DNA from 2 places in the Streptomyces sp. NPDC099050 genome. Region 1 is predicted to be linked to the other one. Evidence: riboswitches for the same ligand, from Rfam matches in the RefSeq annotation. Region 1 holds a riboswitch; the other holds the start of a gene.
The links. Region 1 has a riboswitch for cobalamin ahead of ACIQV3_RS34585 (ABC transporter substrate-binding protein). Riboswitches for the same ligand answer to the same signal wherever they lie in the genome.
Positions count from the first base shown of each region.

Region 1 (7,391 bases):
CTCACCCTTTGAACGGGGGGCCCGCCCGCAAGCTTCTGAGCAGGTCGGGTTCGTGGATGTTCCCGGTCGTCGGTGACCGCCTCGTCGTCGACGGCGGGAACACGGCCCTGAAGCAGGCCATTTATGCCGTCCAGCCGGGCCAGGACGGAAAGTCCGTAGCCGTGCAGGAGTGGGAAGTTCCGCCGCTGAAGGTTTCGTTGTCGAACATGAGCATGGAGAACGGGCGCCTCCACACCGTCGACTACACCCCCGGCAAGCAGTCGTGGCTCCTCGAGTACGTCATGCCCGCCGCCGGTGCTCCGAAGGCTGGCTCCTGGCGTCGGCACCCGAAGGGCGGCCTCGACTCCAGCCTCGCCGCCCACCGAGTGGTCGCCACGGGAGAAGGCGGCGTGGTGATGGCGACCAACCAGTCGATCGACCACTTCACCGCGGCCGGGAAGCGGTCGACGGGCAGCGCCTCGAGCAACCCCTATTCCCTCCAGGCGTCGGGCCGCTTCGCGGCGTACGTGCGGGGGTCGGGTCCGCAACCGCGGCCGGTGGAGGTCGTTGACCTCGATCAGCTGAAGGACGTTCGATCCGTACCGGTGCGCGACGGTGTCTTCTCCCTGTCCGGTTACCGGCTGTGGCGGGAGAAGTCCAACGGCACCGTCGAGGCGGTGGATGTGCGGTCCGGCGCCGTGGTGGCAACGCACACGGTCGCGAACTGCGACATCAAGGCCCTGGAGGCGTGGGGCGGCTCGGTGTACTGGAAGTGTGACGCGAAGGCAGGCGTCTACGACACCTCCTCGAAGACCAAGGTGGCGCTCCCGGAGCACAACGACGCTCGTCTGGGCAACGGCTTCGTCGCATGGGAGAAGGACGGCGTCCTGCACTCCACCGATCTGCGGGGAACCACGGGAACGCGTGCGATCGGCAAGCCGGTCCACGCGGAGGCCGGCAGCGGCTGGACGGTGGACAAGCAGAGCGGCCGGATCGCCTATGCCGATGCCGACTACGCGGTGCACGTGGTGGACGCCGGTGTGCCGAACGGCGATCTGGTGGCGATCGACCGGGCGACGGCCACCGCCTTCGACGCGGCGGGTGGGACGAAGTCCTGGTCGGCGGCATGGTTCCTGAACAGGACGGCGTCCTCGTGGACGCTGACCGTCCGGGCGAAGGCGGGCGGCGCGGTGGTGCGCACGATCAGCGGCGGCGAGGCGCGGGGTGCGGTCCGTACCGGCTGGGACGGCAAGGACGCCCTGGGCCACCTGGTGGCGAACGGCGGTTACGAGTGGACGCTCACGGGCAAACCGGCCGACGGGACCGGGCCGGAACTGAAGTCCACCGGAACGGTGCAGCTCACCGGGGGCAGCGCGGCCCATCGTGACCTGACGGGCAAGGACGGGTTCGGGGACCTGGCGACGCTGGACTCCACGGGTGTGCTCGCCTTCCACGGGGGCGACGGGAAGGGCGGTCTGACCAGGGCGAAGGTGACCGGCGCGGGATGGCCGACCACGTCGACCGTGGTGCCGTTCGGGGACATGAACGGCGACCGGTGCAACGACGTCCTCGTACGGAACTCGGCCGGCACGCTGCGGCTGTACCGGCCGGCCTGTGGGTCGGGCGTGTCCGCGTCGCTGAGCCCGAAGTCGCTGGGGACGGGTTTCAACGCGTACGACGTCCTGACCTCGGCCGGTGACCTCACCGGCGACGGGCGGGCGGACCTGCTGGCCCGGGAGACCACCACGGGGTACCTCTACCTGTTCGCGCAGGACGCGGGTTCGGTGTTCAAGCCGCGGGTCAGGCTTCCCGGGGGCTGGAAGGCGTACAAGCACGTCGTCGGGGCCGGCGACCTCAATGGCGACGGCCGCGGGGATCTGCTGACCGTGGACGCGGCGAACGCTCTGTGGCGGCTCGACGGGACCGGCAACGGCACCTTCAAGGCACGGGTGCAGGTCAAGGAAGCGGGCTGGGCCAGCGGCCGGGTGCAGTTCATCGGCGTTGGTGACATCAGCGGCGACGGCAAGGCCGACGTCGTGTCCCGGAACACGACCGGAGAGCTGTTGCGCAACAGCGGAGACGGCAAGGGCGGCCTCCTGGCCACCACGAAGATCGCCACCGGGTTCGGCGGTTACAAGGGCCTCTTCTAGGAGCGGCCCGGCCGGTCATGAGGCAGATGTGCCCGGCCCCCGGGGTTGCCCGGCTCAGTACGTCGGGCAGAGGTTGGCCTGGAAACAGGGTGGCGGAGCGCCGGAGCAGGGGGGCGGCCGACCGGGGCTCGCGGGTGGGCCGTCGGGCTCGGCGGGCCGCCCGATGGGCCGTGCGGTGGCGGAGGCGTGGCGGGTCGGTTCGCAGCGGCCGCCCTGGCTGCGGGGCCGGCCCGGGCCGGTCGTCGCGCAGCGCCCCGCCTCCGGCCCGGTGCGAAGCCGGCCGGACTGGTGCGGAGGTGCCGGAGGAACCCGGGGCGAACGCCTAGCCTGGGGGAATGACCGCCACCGCCGGGCGCGAGCCCCGTTCCGACCTGCGGGACTTCCTGCGTTCCCGGCGTGCCCGGATCGGTCCCGAGGAGGTGGGGGCCGCCGCCCACCCGGGGAGGCGGCGCGTGCCCGGGCTGCGGCGCGAGGAGGTCGCTCAGCTCGCGGGGGTCAGCGTCGACTACTACACCCGGCTGGAGCAGGGCCGTACCCAGCACGTCTCCACCGAGGTCCTCGACGCGGTGGCCCGGGCGCTGCGGCTCGACGCCACCGAGCGGTCCCACCTCTTCGAGCTGGCCCGGCCCCAGCGAGCCACCGACCCCGGGCGCGCCGCCGGCGTCCCCGGCCACGTGGAGGCCGGCGGCCCGCAGCGGGTCCGGGCGGGCCTGTACCGGGTCCTGGACGCCCTGGAGGACGGCACCCCTGCGATGATCATGGGGTGTCGGCTCGAGGTCCTGGCCGCGAACCGGCTCGCCGAGGCCCTGTACGCCGACTTCGGAGCCCCGGGTCCCGGCGCTCCGGGGTCGCGCACTCCGGAGTCGCGCACTCCGGGGGCGAGCACTCCGGAGTCGAGCACCCCGGAGTCGCGCACCCCGGATCAACGCGGCCGCAATCTCGCGCGGTTCCTCTTCCGCGACCCCGCCGCCCGGGCGCTCTTCGCCGACTGGGAGGGTGCCGCGCGCGGAGCCGTGGCCGCGCTGCGGTTCTACGCGGGCCGGCACCCGTACGATCCGGAACTGAGTCCGCTCGTCGAGGAACTCGGCTCGCTCGACCGGGACTTCCGGCGCTGGTGGGCCGGGCACGACGTGCTCGAACACACCCACGGCACCAAGCGGTTCCGGCACCCCGTCGTCGGTGAACTGGCCCTGGAATACGAGTCCCTGACCTTCCCGGACGACCCCGACCAGACCCTGTACCTCTACACGGCCGAGCCCGGATCTTCCTCCGACGAGGCGCTGCGTGCCCTCGCCTCCCGGGTGGCCGGCACGGTGCGCGCGGAACGCTGACGTCGTCCTTCTGGCACACTGGGCCGGGTTATCCAGGCGGTGCAGGACAGGAAACCGGTGTGAATCCGGTGCGGTCCCGCCACTGTGACCGGACATCCCCGCGCTTGCCGCGCGGGGATCCGGGAGTCAGACACTGACGCACCGCCTCTTTCGGTTCGACCAGGGGACGCGGATCCCCCGGAGAGGCTTCGCCATGTCTTCGTTCCCCCGTGCGCTGCTGCGCGCGCTCCTGCCCGTCCCCCTCCTGATACCGCTGGCCGCGTGCGGAGGACCGCCCGCGGCGCAGGACGCGAAGCCGGCGGCGGGCGCCGCGCCCGGCTTCCCGTACTCGGTCACCAACTGCGGTGTCACCAGCACCTATCAGGCCCCGCCGCGGCGTGCGGTCGCCATGAACCAGCACGCCACCGAGATCCTCCTGGCCCTCGGGCTGGAGGGGAAGACGGTCGGGACGGCCTACCTGGACGACGCCGTACTGCCCGCCTACCGCTCCGCGTACGACAAGATCAAGGTGCTGGCGAAGGAGTACCCCTCCCAGGAGGTCCTCCTCGGCGCCAACCCCGACTTCGTGTACGGGGGTTACTCCAGCGCCTTCGACAAGGCGCAGGGCCGCGACCGCGAGGGACTCGCGAAGTCCGGAGTCAACTCCCGCCTGAGCGTGGAGTACTGCACCGAGGGCAAGGTCGGCCTCGACCAGCTCAGGACCGAAATCACCGAGGTGGCAGGTACCTTCGGCGTTCCCGAGCGCGGCGAGCGGCTCATCGCGGACGAACAGCGCCGCATCGACGCCGTCAGCGCGCGCGTGAAGGACAAGGACAGGCCCGCCGTCTTCGTCTACGACTCGGGCGAGGCCTCCGCCTTCACCTCCGGCGGCAACGGCATCGGCAACGAGATCGTCTCGCTGGCGGGCGGCACGAACGTGTTCGCCGACCTCGAGGACACCTTCGGCGACGTGTCGTGGGAGAAGGTCATCGAGCGCAAGCCCGAGGTCGTCCTCATCTACGACTACGGCGGCACCACCGTCGAAGCCAAGAAGCAGCGCCTGCTGAACGACCCGGCGCTGGCGCAGGTTCCCGCGGTCAAGAACCGGCGCTTCGTCGTGCTGCCGCTGTCCTCCGCCGTGCTCGGCGTACGCGTCGCGGACGCCGTCGAATCGCTGGGCGCCCAGCTCCACCCCGACGCCGCGTGAGGCTCCTGGCCGCCCGTACGCTCACCCGTACCCCGGTCGTACTGGCCCTGCTCGCCGCCGCCCTGGCCGCGTCGGCCCTGGCGGGGCTGGTCCTGGGGCCGGTACGGATTCCCCCGGGCGAGGTGCTCGACCTCGTGCTCGCGGGGCCGGGGCCCCGGGCCGGAGGGGGCGCCTTCGGGGCGATCGTGTGGGACGTGCGCATGCCGCGCGTCCTGCTCGGGGCCGTCGTCGGCGCGGGACTGGCCGTCGCGGGAACCGTGCTCCAGGCGCTCGTACGCAACCCGCTGGCCGACCCGTTCCTCCTCGGGGCCTCCTCCGGGGCCTCGGCCGGAGCGGTGCTGGTGATCGTCTTCGGCGCCGGGTTCCTCGGCTTCGCGGGCGGGACCGCCGTACCGCTCGCCGCGTTCGCCGGGTCGATGGGCGCGCTCGTCGCCGTCTACGCCATGGCCCGGCGCGGCGGCTCCATGACCACCGGCCGGCTGATCCTCGCCGGAGTCGCCGTCCAGTACGTGCTGTCCGCCCTGACCAGCCTGGTGCTGGTGCTGGCCGCGCATCCCGATCAAATGCGCAGCGTGCTCTTCTGGACCCTCGGCGGGCTCGGCGGGGCACGCTGGAGCGAACTGGCCCTGCCCGCCGGGGCCCTGCTCCTGGGCACCGGACTGCTCGTCGCCCTGGCCCGGCCGCTGGACCTGCTGCTCGCGGGGGAGGAGGGCGCGCAGACGCTCGGCCTGGACACCGGACGGTTCCGGGCCGCCGTGTTCGTCCTCACCTCGCTCGTCATCGGCGTACTGGTGGCCTACAGCGGGGCGATCGGTTTCGTGGGGCTGATGGTCCCGCACGCCGCACGGATGGTCGTCGGCGCCGGGCACCGGGCACTGCTGCCCGTGGCAGCACTGGGCGGGGCGGTGTTCCTGACCCTGGCCGACCTGATCGCCCGTACCGCCGCCGCGCCGGAGGAGATCCCGGTGGGCGTGGTCACGGCGCTCGTCGGCGGGCCGTTCTTCCTGTGGATGCTGCGCAGGTCCACCCGTACCGAAGGGGTCGTGGGATGAGGGCGCGGCGGCCGGCGGGTCCGGTGGCGCGGGAAGCGGCCGCGGGACTCGTCGTGGAAGGCGTGCGGTACGAGATCGACGGGCAGCCGCTGCTGCACGGGATCGAGCTCACCGCCCGCCCCGGCGAGACGGTCGGAGTCGTCGGCCCCAACGGCAGCGGCAAGACGACCCTGCTGCGCTGCGTCTACGGCACTCTGCGCCCGACCGGCGGACGCGTCCTGCTGGACGGCGTGGACGCGGCCTCGCTGGGCGTCCGGGACCGCGCCCGGCGGGTGGCGGTGGTGCCCCAGGACGCGGCCGGCACCTTCGGGCTGACCGTGCGCGAGGTGGTGGCCATGGGGCGCAGCCCGCACAAACGGTTCTGGGAGCAGGACGGACCCGACGACGTACGCCGCGTGGCGCGGGCCCTGGAAACCGTCGGCGCGGCCGCCCTCGCGGGCCGCCGCTTCGACGGGCTTTCGGGCGGCGAGCGCCAGCGCGCCCTGGTGGCCCGCGCCCTCGTCCAGGATCCCGGCCTGCTCGCGCTGGACGAACCGACCAACCACCTGGACATCCGCTACCAACTGGAGGTCCTCGGCCTGGTCCGCTCCCTGCCGGCCACCGCCCTGCTGGTCCTGCACGACCTCAACCTGGCGGCCATGTACTGCGACCGCCTGTACGTCCTGGAGGGCGGCCGCGTGGCGGCCTCCGGCACCCCCGCGGAGGTGCTGACGGAGTCCCTGCTGGCCGAGGTCTACGGGGTCCGCACCCGCGTCGCCGCCCACCCGACGACGGGCGCGCCGCACATCGTCTACCTTCCGGAGGGCGGGGAGCGAACGGGGTACTGACGTCTGGACCGGGGCCCGCCCGGTGGGGCCGGGCGGGCACGGGTCCTACTTCTTGAAGCCGCCGTACGGGACGGTGATCAGTTCCATGCCGTGGCCCGAAGGGTCCTCGAAGTAGACGCCGCGGCCGCCGTCGTTGTGGTTGATCTCGCCGGGGCGCTGCCCGTGCGGGTCGGCGAAGTAGGTGATCCTCGCCCGCTTGATCTTCTCGAAGGCCTCGTCGAACTCGGCCTCGGAGACGAGGAACGCGTAGTGCTGTGCGGTGATGGATTCGGTGGGGCTGGCCGCGAAGTCCAGGGTGACGCCGTTCGTGATCTCGACGGGGATGAAGGGGCCCCAGGGGGCTCCGACCTCCAGGCCCAGGAAGTACGCCAGGAATTCGGCCGACTCCCGGTGGTCGCGGGAGTGGATGATCGTGTGGTTGAGCTGAACCGTCATGAGTGGATGCCTCCGAAAGGCACATCTCGGCACCTCCATGCCTCACCCGGACGGTGACCGACACGCGATGCCGCGACATGATCCTAAACAGCCCTTACGGGATGAGTCCAGTGGGTTCGGGAGCGGCGAGCGGGAGCAGCGGCGAGCGGGAGTAGTGGCGGGGCTCACGCGTCCGGGCCCCCGTACACCGCCTTCACGTTGTCCCGCGCCGGACGCGTCCGTCCCGCCGGGCCGGCCGCGAAGGCGCGGAGCAGGTTCTCCGTCACCCTGGTGGTCAGGGCGCCCGAGCGCGCGTCCAGGCCGTGGTTGGCTCCGCTGCGCCCGTCGCCCTTCGCGTCGAGGGCCTCCACCCAGCGCATCGTCCCCGTCGCGAAGACGGCGGCGCCGCTCGGAGTGGTGTAGTACGCCGTGTCCTGGTGGCTGGGACGGCC
Region 1 is NZ_JBIWAE010000029.1:6,102-13,492, reverse strand. Features, by position in the region: gene ACIQV3_RS34595 (FG-GAP-like repeat-containing protein) at 1-2,129, shown strand, start outside; gene ACIQV3_RS34590 (helix-turn-helix transcriptional regulator) at 2,465-3,460, shown strand; cobalamin riboswitch at 3,470-3,616, shown strand; gene ACIQV3_RS34585 (ABC transporter substrate-binding protein) at 3,654-4,646, shown strand; gene ACIQV3_RS34580 (FecCD family ABC transporter permease) at 4,643-5,698, shown strand; gene ACIQV3_RS34575 (ABC transporter ATP-binding protein) at 5,695-6,525, shown strand; gene ACIQV3_RS34570 (VOC family protein) at 6,571-6,960, opposite strand; gene ACIQV3_RS34565 (N,N-dimethylformamidase beta subunit family domain-containing protein) at 7,125-7,391, opposite strand, start outside.

Region 2 (7,391 bases), on a different contig from region 1:
GCCACAGGCGAGGGCGACATCCAGGTGTGGCCGCGCTGGAAGGGCACCGAGCCGCGGGTGTTCCTCGCCTTCAGCAACGGCGCGCAGTCCTGCGTGATGTCCGCCCGGGCCAAGGACGTACAGGCGCTGTGCCGCCGGATGACCGAGCTGGTGCCGCGCGGCCGGGAGCACCTGTACTACGACCTCGACGCCGAGCTGAGCTCCCTCCTGCCCAGCTGAACCGGCAAGCGGGCGAAGCGGGCGGGAGCGGCCGGGACCGGCGCCACCGACGGGAGCCGGCAGACCGGATGAACCCGGTGAACCCGGTGAACCCGGTGCAACCGCAGCCGTACCAGGCGCGTCTTCACGGATGACACCGTTCCCCGTCTCTCGGAATCGAGGGGACGCCATGAACCGTCCACGCCGCCGGCAGGCCACCGCACTGGGGTTGGGCGCACTGCTCGCCGCCACTCTGGCCTTCGCCGCACCGGCCTCCGCCGCAGCCACGACCGCAACCCCCACCACGCCGGCCACCACCGCCACCGTCACTCCGCTCGTCGTCAATGCCCGCTGGGGCGGTCACTGCACGTACGACCGGGTGGTCATCGACCTGCAGGGATACGTACCCGAGGTCACCGTCACCCCCGTCCCGAAGCTGATCTACGACGGGTCCGGCAAGCCCGTTCCGCTGGCCGGGCGGTACTTCCTGGAGATCCGCCTGAACCCCGCCGCCGGACACGACGACGCGGGCAACAGCGTCTACCGCGGGCCCAAGCTCCTCAAGATCTACCTGCCCAAGCTGAAGGGCATCGCCCTGACCGGCGACTACGAGGGGTACGTCACCTTCGGCGCCGCCTTCGACACCAAGCCCGCCTACACCTCGTTCAAGCTGCACGCCCCCGAGCGCTTCGTCCTGGACATCGCGCACCCGAACGTCTGCTGAGCGCGCACCGCCGGCGGGATACGGGGCCCGGCCGCTACCGGTGCTCGGGATTAGGGAAGTCGAAGCGGCAGCCCGCGTCCCACAGGGAGCGCTGGTTGCCGTGCGCCGGCATCCCGCCGGACCGCTTGAGCAGGGCGGCCAGATGCATGAGGTTCCAGCTCATGAAGGTCGTGTTCCGGTTGGTGAAATCGTTCTCGGGGCCGCCGGATCCGGGGTCCAGGTACGAGGGTCCGGGTCCGGCCTCGCCGATCCATCCGGCGTCGGCCTGCGGGGGGATCGCGTAGCCGAGGTGCTGGAGGCTGTAGAGGATGTTCATGGCGCAGTGCTTGACGCCGTCCTCGTTGCCGGTGATCAACGCCCCGCCCACGCGCCCGTAGTAGGCGTACTGGCCCTGGTCGTTCAGGATCGAGGAGCAGGCGTAGAGCCGCTCGATGACCTGCTTCATCACCGAGCTGTTGTCCCCGAGCCAGATCGGGCCGCACAGCACCAGGATGTCGGCGTCCATGATCTGGCTGTAGAGCACCGGCCACTGATCGCCCTCCCAGCCGTGTTCGGTCATATCGGGCCAGACACCGGTGGCGATGTCGTGGTCGACGGCCCGGATGAGCGAGGTCCGGACCCCGGCCGCCTCCATCACCGCGCGGCTCTTGCCGATCAGGCCCTCGGTGTTGCTGGGCTCGGGCGACCGCTTGAGCGTGCAGTTGACGTACACGGCGGTGAGATCGGAGTAGTCGAGGTCCTTCGCGGGGTCGGTAGCCACCCGCCCAGCCTCGCCGGGGCCCGTCGGAGCCGCCACCGGGCCGCACCCGTCCGGGGCCGTCGCGGCCCGGTACGACGGGGGCGGGTTTGTGAGCGGTCCGTGCGGCCGACTAGGGTCAGCGGGCCTTGGTGTTCGGGAAACCGGTGAGAAACCGGTGCGGCCCTCGCCACTGTGATCGGGAAGTCCGGCTCCACTCCTGCGGGAAAGCCACTGGGCTGCGCGGGAGGTTCCGCGCTGCCCGGGAAGGCGGGGCATGGACGTCAACCCGTGAGCCAGGAGACCGGCCGGGGCGCGTTGTCCATCCACGAGGTGCTGGAGAGGTCTCCCTACTCATGCATATAGCCGAGGGGTTCCTGCCCCCTTTGCACGCGGTCGCCTGGGGCGCCGTGTCCGCCCCCTTCGTCGTCCACGGCGTCCGCGCGCTCACCCGCGAGGTGAAGGCCAACCCGGAGAGCACGCTGCTGCTCGGGGCCTCCGGGGCCTTCACCTTCGTCCTGTCCGCCCTGAAGATCCCTTCGGTGACCGGCAGTTGCTCACATCCCACGGGCACCGGACTCGGGGCGATCCTGTTCCGGCCGCCGATCATGGCGGTGCTCGGCACGATCACCCTGCTGTTCCAGGCCCTTCTGCTGGCGCACGGCGGGCTCACCACCCTCGGCGCCAACGTCTTCTCGATGGCCATCGCCGGCCCGTGGGCGGGCTACGCCGTCTACCGCCTGCTGCGCAGGTCCGGGCTCCCGCTGATGGTGACCGTGTTCTTCGGCGCCTTCTTCGCCGACCTGATCACCTACTGCGTCACCAGCGCGCAGCTCGCCGTGGCCTTCCCGGACCCGGCCTCCGGGTTCGCGGGCTCGCTCGCGAAGTTCGGGGGGATCTTCGCGGTCACGCAGATCCCGCTGGCCGTGAGCGAGGGGCTGCTGACCGTCCTGGTGATGCGGCTGCTGATGGCGTCGAGCAAGTCGGACCTGGTCAGACTGGGCGTCGCGAAGCTGACGGCCACCCGTTCCGGAGAGAAGGCGGCGGCCTGATGAGCGGAATGTCCAAGAACACGAAGATCAACGGCCTGCTGCTGCTCCTGGTGGCGGCGCTGGCCGTGCTGCCGATCGCCCTGGGGCTGGGCGAGGGCAAGGAGGAGCCCTTCGCGGGCGCCGACGCGCAGGCGGAGGCCGCGATCACCGAGCTGAAGCCGGATTACGAGCCCTGGTTCTCCCCTCTCTACGAGCCCCCCTCCGGCGAGGTCGAGTCCGCACTGTTCGCCTTGCAGGCGGCACTGGGCGCGGGCGTGCTCGCCTACTACTTCGGCGTCCGCAAGGGCCGCCGCCAGGGGGCGGCCGCCGCCGCTGCCGACGGCACCGCCCCGGAGGCCTAGGCGGTGCTGCCGATCGACGTGGCCGCGCACAGCAGTCGCTGGCGCGGCCGGCACCCCCTGGAGAAGGCCCTGCTCGGGATCGGGCTGACGGTCACCGCCGTGTGCCTGCCGCCCTGGCCCGGCGGACCGCTGGTGGCCGCCGCCACCCTCGCCGTGCTGCTCGGCCCGGCCGGAGTGGCCGGCCGGCAGCTCTGGCGGGCCTTCCGGATCCCGCTCGGCTTCTGCTTCACCGGGGCGCTGCCCCTGCTGTTCGCGGTCGGCGGCCCGGCGGGGCCGGTCTCGCTGGCCCCCGACGGCCCCCGGACCGCCGCCGAACTCCTGCTGCGCACCTCGGCGGCCTCGCTCGGACTGCTGCTGTTCGCGTTCACCACCCCGGTCTCCGACGTCCTGCCCCGGCTGGTCCGGGCCGGCGTGCCGGCCCCGGTGGTGGACGTGGCCCTGGTCATGTACCGGATCGGCTTCCTGCTGCTCGACTCCATGGCCCAGGTCCGCCGGGCCCAGGCGGCCCGGCTCGGGCACACCGGGCGGGCGGCGGCGTGGCGTTCCCTGGCGGGGCTCGCCGCCACCTCCTTCGTACGGGCCTTCGACCGCGCGGCCAAGCTCCAGGCGGGGCTGGCCGGACGCGGCTACGACGGCGCCCTGCGGGTCCTCGTACCGGAGGCGGCCCTGTCGTGGCGCTTCCTGACGGCCACCGCGGGGCTGCTGGCGGCCCTGATCACCCTGACTCTCACCCTGAAGGGGCTCTCCTCTTGAACCCGGTGGCCACCCCCCTGATCGAGCTGTCCGGCGCGGGCTACGCCTACGAGGACGGCCCGGCGGTCCTGACCGGCGTCGACTTCGCCATTTCGGCGGGCCGGGCGCTGGCCCTGCTGGGCCGCAACGGCAGCGGCAAGACCACGCTGATGCGGCTGCTGAGCGGCGGCCTGCGGCCCGGCGCGGGAACGCTGCGGCTGGACGGCACGGAGGTCCCGTACGACCGGGCCGGCCTGACCCGGCTGCGCACGTCCGTCCAGCTCGTGGTGCAGGACCCCGACGACCAGCTGTTCGCGGCCTCGGTCGAACAGGACGTGTCCTTCGGCCCGATGAACCTGGGGCTCCCCGCTCCGGAGGTCCGCGCCCGCGTGGACTCGGCCCTGGCCGCCCTGGACATCACCCCGCTCCGGGACCGCCCCACCCACCTGCTCTCCTACGGCCAGCGCAAGCGCGCGGCGATCGCCGGGGCGGTGGCGATGGCTCCGCGGGTGCTGATCCTGGACGAGCCGACGGCCGGGCTCGACCCGGACGGCCAGGAGCGGCTCCTCGACGTCCTCGCGGGCCTGCGGGCGTCCGGCACCACGGTGGTGATGGCCACCCACGACGTGGACCTGGCGGTCCGCTGGGCCGACGACGCGGCGGTCCTGACCCCGACGGGCATCCGCTTCGGCCCGGCCGAAGCCCTCCTCTCGGACCCGGCCCTCCTCACCTCGGCGGGCCTGCGCCCGGCCTGGTCCCCGGCCGTGGCCGCACTGTTGCGGGCCCACGGACTGCTGGCGGCGGACGCCCCCGGGCCCCGGGATCCGGAGGCGCTGGCCGCCTGGCAGTAGGTGGGTTCCCCGTCCGTGCGGACACTGAAGGCACCCTCCGAGCCGCAGTCCCCGAGGACCTGGCCGACGAACCCTGATCCCGTGCGGCGCAGACCCGGTGTCCGGCCGTGGCCACGGAGCACGGGATCGCGGTGCCCCGCCTCCCGCAAACCTAGGATGGCCGCATGTCGCTCCCGCACGCCATCCTCACCGCCCTGCTCGAGAAGCCCTCGTCGGGGCTGGAGCTGACCCGGCGGTTCGACAAGTCGATCGGGTACTTCTGGTCCGCGACGCACCAGCAGATCTACCGGGAGCTCGGCCGGCTGGAGGAGGCCGGGCTGATCCGGGCGCTGCCCAGCGAGGGGCCCGTACGGGGGCAGAAGAAGGAGTACGAGGTGCTGCCCGCCGGGAGCGGGGAGCTGGCGCGGTGGGTCGGGGAGCGTCAGGATCCCAAGCCGGTGCGGGATCCCCTGCTGCTGCGGATCCGGGCGGCCGCGGTCGTGGGGCCGCAGGGGCTGGCCGCGGAGCTGCGGCGGCACCTGGAGCTGCACCGGGCCCAGTTGGCCGTGTACGAGGGGATCGAGGAGAAGGATTTCCCGGCCGGCCGGGACTCCGACGAGGACCGGCTGCGGCGTGTCGTGCTGCACGCGGGAACCGGGTTGGAGACCTTCTGGCTGCGCTGGCTGGAGGAGGCCCTCGCCGAGGTGGAGGGCATGGCCGGCGGGCCGCGGCCGGCCTGACGCGCACCCCCGGCCCGGCAGGAGACGGCCAGGGGGTGGCGCGGGGGCTTACTTGTTCAGGGAGGCCCAGAACTCGTCGAAGCTCAGCAGGCCGTCGTCGTTCGAGTCCTTGGCGGCGATCACGGCCTCCGCGACCGGGCCGGTGACGAACGGGTCGCCCATCTCCGCCATCGCCGAACGGAACTCGTCGGCCGTCACGAAGCCGTCACCGTTCACGTCGAACTTGCCGAACGTCGTCCGTGCGCTATCGATGTCCGCCACTGGGTCCACCCCTTCTTGGTGCTTGTTGACCGGCTCAGGGTAGCGGCATGTCCGCCCCCCTCACGCCCCGGGTCCCGTTCGAGCGGCAGATAGAAATTCAATTACCCTTCCGTAGCGCGGAAGCGATAATTCCAGCCAACAATTCAAGCCCCCACTTGTCACGCTCCGGGACCACCGCATAACGTAGCGACATTGCCGCCACACCGGGAGCGCAGGGCTCCCAGGGACAAGCGGCAACAAGGGCGATCACACAGGTGACGATCACAGCTGACGCATCATTCGAAGTTCTGCCCTTCACCCGCACTTGCCACCACATCTGGGAAGACGGCGACCATGTGCTCATCGGAGTGAGTCCCGGAAACAGCTACTTCAGCTCCGAGCGCATATCCAGCCTCACCCGATGGGCCACGACCCGCTTCGCACAGGTCGACTTCGTGTACGCAGACCTCCACGTGGACGGGATGTTCGCCGCCTTCGGCTACACCCGGGAGCACGCGGAGAAGCGTGCGACGAAGGAAATCAAGGCAGTCCGGCGAAGGATTCTGAAGGGTGTGGAGGAATCAGGGCCTCCGCACGCCGAGATCCGAGTGAGGGCACTGTCGGAGTTCCAGACGAACCCCGTCTATCAACTTCTGCACCGGCGCGTGCTCCATTTCCTGGAGACCGACGACGAATTCCGCAAGGGCTGCGAGGAAATGGCCCTGCACTTTGTCGGTTCAAAGTTGCCGGAAGGTGAATCCATCACCGACGCACAGTTGCAGGTGTGTTTCGATTACATGGCAGCCGAGCTGCCGTTCTTCATCGACACCCCGAGCATTCTCGACGTGCCGTCCTCCGTGGCGGCCTACCACGTCAAGATGCCGATGACCGATGTCCTGTTCGCGCGCGGTGGGGGACTGCGCGCGACAAGGAATCAGGCATATGCCGTGGTACGCCCCGAGGCGGGCGAAAAGGCACAGAGCGATCCGAACCACGCGAGCACGAGCACGCACACGAGCACGCACACGAACGCGCACACCGCACCAACCGAAGGGACCGTCGATGAGCGTCGAGCAGCTTGAGGGCACCGGACGGACCACCGGGCCCCTCGTCGACTTCCCCCTCTCGCGGCGCGGTGACGTGCTCCCCGAGGAGTGCACCTGGCTGCGCGAGAAGGCGCCGGTCGCGAAGGTCCGTACCCTCACCGGGGACCCGGCCTGGCTGGTGAGCAGCTACGCGTTCGCCAAGCAGGTGCTCGAGGACGAGCGCTTCAGCCTCAAGGACACGGCCAATGCCGGTGTCCCGCGCCAGTACGCGCTGACGATCCCGCCCGAGGTCGTCAACAACATGGGCAACATCAACAGCGCCGGACTGCGCAACGCGGTCATGAAGGCGCTCAACCCGCGCCAGAAGGGTCTGCAGGACCGGCTGCGCGCGAAGGCCGGCGAGCTCATCGACCAGCTCGTCGCCGAAGGAGGGCCCGCCGACCTGCGGGCCGGCTTCGCCGACCCCTTCTCGGCGGCCATGCACTGCCAGGTGCTGGGCGTGCCGTTCGAGGACTGGCGCCGGCTGATGTCGGGGCTGGACGTCGCGTTCATGACCGCGCGCGAGCCGTTCGCCGACTCGGCGCTCAACTGGTACAAGGACGTCGGCTACTTCGAGCAGCAGCTGAAGGCGCAGCTGGCGCTTCCCGCCGAGGAGCGTACGGGGCTCCTCGGCAAGTTCGCCGAGCTGAAGGAGGCGGACCCGGAGTCGGCGCACCTGACCGACGACATGTTCGCCACCGTCGCCGTCTCGC
Region 2 is NZ_JBIWAE010000007.1:205,046-212,436, forward strand. Features, by position in the region: gene ACIQV3_RS14755 (SsgA family sporulation/cell division regulator) at 1-219, shown strand, start outside; gene ACIQV3_RS14760 (hypothetical protein) at 389-922, shown strand; gene ACIQV3_RS14765 (flavodoxin family protein) at 957-1,682, opposite strand; cobalamin riboswitch at 1,792-1,986, shown strand; gene ACIQV3_RS14770 (energy-coupling factor ABC transporter permease) at 2,015-2,710, shown strand; gene ACIQV3_RS14775 (energy-coupling factor ABC transporter substrate-binding protein) at 2,719-3,051, shown strand; gene cbiQ (cobalt ECF transporter T component CbiQ) at 3,055-3,804, shown strand; gene ACIQV3_RS14785 (energy-coupling factor ABC transporter ATP-binding protein) at 3,801-4,634, shown strand; gene ACIQV3_RS14790 (PadR family transcriptional regulator) at 4,799-5,353, shown strand; gene ACIQV3_RS14795 (EF-hand domain-containing protein) at 5,402-5,614, opposite strand; gene ACIQV3_RS14800 (tRNA-dependent cyclodipeptide synthase) at 5,869-6,675, shown strand; gene ACIQV3_RS14805 (cytochrome P450) at 6,656-7,391, shown strand, end outside.
Region 2: linked by a shared signal. The riboswitch ahead of ACIQV3_RS14770 (energy-coupling factor ABC transporter permease) and the one ahead of ACIQV3_RS34585 (ABC transporter substrate-binding protein) in region 1 are both predicted to bind cobalamin.